2 regions of the Pararhizobium sp. genome follow, and region 1 is predicted to be linked to the other one. Evidence: riboswitches for the same ligand, from Rfam matches in the RefSeq annotation. Region 1 holds a riboswitch; the other holds the start of a gene.

Region 1 (2,197 bases):
TCTGGATATAATGGCCTTCGGAGAAGGACGCCGCCTGATAACGGTCGGTATTTTCGGCGACCATGTGATAGGCCGGCGAGGTCGTGTAGGACAAAACCATCGGCGCTTCGCCCTTGGTGAACAGGCCGTAGGCTTCCGACCAACCGGGGGTGACGGTCAGCACGCGATCCTTGAGTTTTGCCCAGGCGGCAGGCGCTTCATCGCCATAGACCGACTTCATCCAGAGCAGCAGCCCGAGCCCCGGCGTCGATGTGCGCGGGTCCTCGATGACGATCTTCTGTTTCGGGTCACCCTCGACCAGCTCCTTCAGGCTCTTCGGCGGTTCCTTCATCACCTGCGTGTCATAGATCACGGCAAAATGGCCGTAGTCATAGGGAACGAACGTATCATCGGTAAAACCGCCGGGAACCTTGACGGCCGAGGTATCGACGCCGTGCGGCGCAAAGAAACCGGTCGCCTTGGCTTCAGAGACGAGATTGGTATCGAGGCCAAGCACGATGTCGGCCTTGGAAGACGCGCCCTCGAGCTTCAGCCGGGTCAGAAGTTCGACCCCATCGGCGACGCTGACATAGGAGACCTTGCAGGCGCAGGTCTTTTCAAACGCTTCCGCGACCTTGGCGCCGGGGCCCCATTCGCTGGTAAAGCTCTCGTAAGTATAGACCGTCAGCACCTTGTCTTCAGCCGAGGCGGAAAACGCGATGGTGAATGCAGCAACTGCCGCGAAAAATGGAATGATTGCCTTGCGCATCCGCGCCTCCTTATAAATCCAAAAATTGGGAATAGGGCGCTGGAATGTGCCGTCTAATCCCTCCGCCGGTACAAACCGGATCAGGTTCTTCGGGTTGGCTTTTCAAAAGCCTCTCAGCCAAACGTTCCAAAAAAGAACGCCCGGCACCCCGTTAGAGCAGGAGGAGGTTTAGACCTGAGGGAAATACTTGGCAAGGGGGCAAGAGGACGTGGGGATGCCGCCCTATCGCCGCGCCCGATTGACCTAAAGCGGACATAATTCCATGACATCGGGCCAATTGATTGAGCAATTTGAATTTATATTGGAGATACCCCGATGACTGAGAGCTGCCGCATCCTTACGCCCACCGAACAGAAAATCAGCGACATCATGGAACAATCCGAGCAAGCAATGATGGCGGCCATTTACAAAGCTGTTGAGGATGCCACCCGGCAGACTGCCGAAGAGCTGCATTCAATCGGCGCGCAGGCCGAGCCCCCACCATATGGCTACTTTGCTGCCACCGCACACCAGCAACTCTTTCTGTCGCTATGCGGCGCCAACCCTGAAACGTTTGAGGGCGGAGATCCCGAAGTCGCCGCCCAGATCATCAACAACAATCAAAACATATCCGACCACTACTGGAGCAAGAAGGCTGAAGTGCCGGCCTGAAGGTAACGGCCTGCCCCTTCACGCCGCCGGCTTCTGTGGCAACCGCACCGCCTTCAGGCTGATGGCTGCCGTCAGCGCGATCAGCGAGATGCCGCCGGCCGTCAGAAACAGCGGCAGGAAGGCGGCCGTATAACTCTGCGCCACCAGCTGGCGCGTTGCTTCCGGCAGGGTCGACAGCACCAGTGGCGTTAGCTTTTCGATATCGGCAATGCCCGGGATCGCGGTGGTGCCGCGTGCGAGGCCTGCCGCGATGATGGCGCCGTAGATCGAAATGGCGATCGAGGCGCCGCCCATGCGTGACAAGGTGACCGCGCCGGTGGCCGCGCCGACATCGCCGCGCGAGGCGATATTCTGCACGGCGACGATCGGCACCTGCTGACCAAAACCGATGCCGATGCCATGCAGCGCCATGATCGCGCAAATAACAAAGAGCGGCGTACCCGGCTGGATCTGCGTGAAGATAAACAGGGCCAGAACCGTCAGGCTGGCGCTGACGATCGCAAACGGCTTGTAGCGGCCCGAGCGTGAAATCAGCCGTCCCGCCGTCAGCGCGCCGCAGACGATGCCGCCGGTCAACATGATGAACAGCAGCCCGGCGAGCGACGGCGTCAGCCCCGTCGTCGTCTGCAGATACAGTGCGAAATAGTTGACCATGCCGATGCCGACAGCACCGCTCGCCAGCGAAATCACCAGCATAAGACTGAAAGTCGGATTGCGAAACAGCGTCAAAGGCACGATCGGCTCCGGCGCGCGGCGCTCGACAAACACCCATGCCGTGGCGCAAACAGCGCCAAGCAC
Region 2 (2,197 bases), 1.1 Mb from region 1:
CTGCGCGGCGTCGTTGGCATCGGCGATCGAGCCGGGTCGCAGGCCGTCGCCGAGCGAGAACGTCACGTCATAGGCGCGGGCGATATCGCAGATCTCGTCGAAATGCTCGTAGAGGAAGCTTTCCTTGTGGTGATGAAGACACCACTTGGCCATGATCGAGCCACCGCGCGAGACGATGCCGGTGACGCGATTGACGGTGAGCGGGATATACGCAAGCCGCACGCCGGCATGGATGGTGAAATAATCGACGCCCTGTTCAGCCTGTTCGATCAGCGTATCGCGATAGACTTCCCAATTGAGATCTTCGGCAATTCCATTGACCTTTTCCAGCGCCTGATAGAGCGGCACGGTGCCGATCGGAACCGGTGCGTTGCGGATGATCCACTCGCGGATATTGTGGATGTTGCGGCCTGTCGACAGGTCCATGACGGTATCCGCACCCCAGCGCGTCGCCCAGACCATCTTCTCGACCTCCTCGGCCATCGACGAGGTAACGGCGGAATTGCCGATATTGGCGTTGATCTTCACCAGAAAATTCCGGCCGATGATCATCGGTTCGGCCTCCGGATGGTTGATATTGGCCGGGATGACGGCGCGTCCACGGGCAATTTCCTGGCGGACGAATTCCGGTGTCACGTGGTCGGGAATGCTGGCACCGAAATTCTCGCCGTCGCGCACCAGCGCACCCTTCGGCGGCTTGCGGCCGAGGTTTTCGCGGATGGCGATATATTCCATTTCCGGCGTGATAATGCCGGCGCGGGCATAGGCGATCTGGGTAACAGCCTTGTCGTCTTTGGCTTTTAAGGGTTGGTTGCGGTGGGGGAATTCCGGCGTCAGCCGTTCGCCGGTGGCAAAGCCGTTGTCTTCGGGTTTGACGTGGCGGCCGTCATAGGTCTCGACATCGCCACGCGCAGTAGCCCAGGCCTGGCGCTGCCGGGACAGACCGGCGTCGATCGAGACGATGTGCGCCGGATCCGTGTAGGGGCCGGAGGGATCGTAAACGGTGACAGGCGGTTCGCCAGATGTCGGATGCACGGAAATTTCGCGCATCGGCACGCGGATATCCGGGTAGAGTTCGCCCGGAATATGCACCTTGCGCGACGCCGGCAGCGGGCCGGTGGTGACTGTGGGAGTAATGTTCTTTGCGGCAATAGTCATGGTTGAGGCTCCAAAGTTGGAGACCCAGTCATCAGAGCCGGAATGATGAAAAGACGCTGACGCGAATCCGCAAACGGAATCCGAGTCGCAGCAGCGCTTGCACCGTCCCTACGCCAGTATGAACTGGATCAGGTTCAACGGGTCACTGCGCTGCTTGAGAGTGGCAAAGCCACCGATCATGCCAGCAGAATCTCAGCCCCTTGTCGGGACCCCCCTGGTGAATGTGCCAATCTAGGCACAGTTTTGGACGGAGCGTCAAGAGCCGTTCGGCGCGGCACCCGGCATGCGGCCCTCGTCGAGCGTTGGAACACTGTGAAGATATTCAATGATTACAATCTCGCCCTCGACAGCGCCGCCCCGGCAAATTATCTATAAAACATGACCTCAGCGAGCGAAGACACGATTGCCAGCCGCATCAGCCGCATCCTTGCCGACAGGATCGTGACCGGACAATTGGACCCGGGCACGAAACTGCGCCAGGACCATGTCGCCGAGGAGTTCGGAACCAGCCACGTGCCCGTGCGCGAGGCCTTCCGCCGGCTGGAGGCGCAGGGTCTGGCGGTGAGCGAACCGCGCCGTGGCGTGCGGGTCGCATCCTTCGATCTGAAGGAAGTGCGTGAAGTGGCGCAGATGCGCGCGGCACTTGAGGTTCTGGCCCTTCGGCACGCGGCGCCGCATCTGACGGCTGCCATTCTCGATCAGGCCGAAGAGGCGACGGTCGCGGGCGACAATTCCCATGACGTCCGCTCCTGGGAGGAGGCCAACCGCCGTTTTCACACGCTGATTCTGACCCCTTGCGGCATGCCGCGCCTCTTGGCCGCCATCAGCGATCTGCATGCGGCCAGCGCCCGTTTCCTGTTCGCCAGCTGGCGATCCGAATGGGAAGTGCGCACCGATCATGATCACCGCGCCATCCTGACATTTCTGCGTCAGGGCAATATCGAAAACGCCGCTCCCGTTCTGGAACGCCACGTGCAATGGATCGGCCAGAAGCCCGTCCGCAATGCGTCCGGCGCCACCCGCGACGCCTTCGCCATCG

Evidence for each region. Region 1 has a riboswitch for thiamine pyrophosphate ahead of thiB (thiamine ABC transporter substrate binding subunit). Riboswitches for the same ligand answer to the same signal wherever they lie in the genome.
Region 2: it holds a riboswitch for thiamine pyrophosphate, as region 1 does, so the genes downstream of both, thiC (phosphomethylpyrimidine synthase ThiC) here and thiB (thiamine ABC transporter substrate binding subunit) in region 1, are expected to answer to the same signal.

The regions. Positions count from the first base shown of each region.
Region 1 covers NZ_CBDIHY010000003.1:1,036,821-1,039,017, forward strand. Annotated here, with positions in the region: gene thiB (thiamine ABC transporter substrate binding subunit) at 1-748, opposite strand, end outside; TPP riboswitch at 789-909, opposite strand; gene ACQY8Q_RS10550 (hypothetical protein) at 1,064-1,399, shown strand; gene ACQY8Q_RS10555 (MDR family MFS transporter) at 1,418-2,197, opposite strand, start outside.
Region 2 covers NZ_CBDIHY010000003.1:2,169,575-2,171,771, forward strand. Annotated here, with positions in the region: gene thiC (phosphomethylpyrimidine synthase ThiC) at 1-1,158, opposite strand, end outside; TPP riboswitch at 1,246-1,384, opposite strand; gene ACQY8Q_RS16090 (GntR family transcriptional regulator) at 1,537-2,197, shown strand, end outside.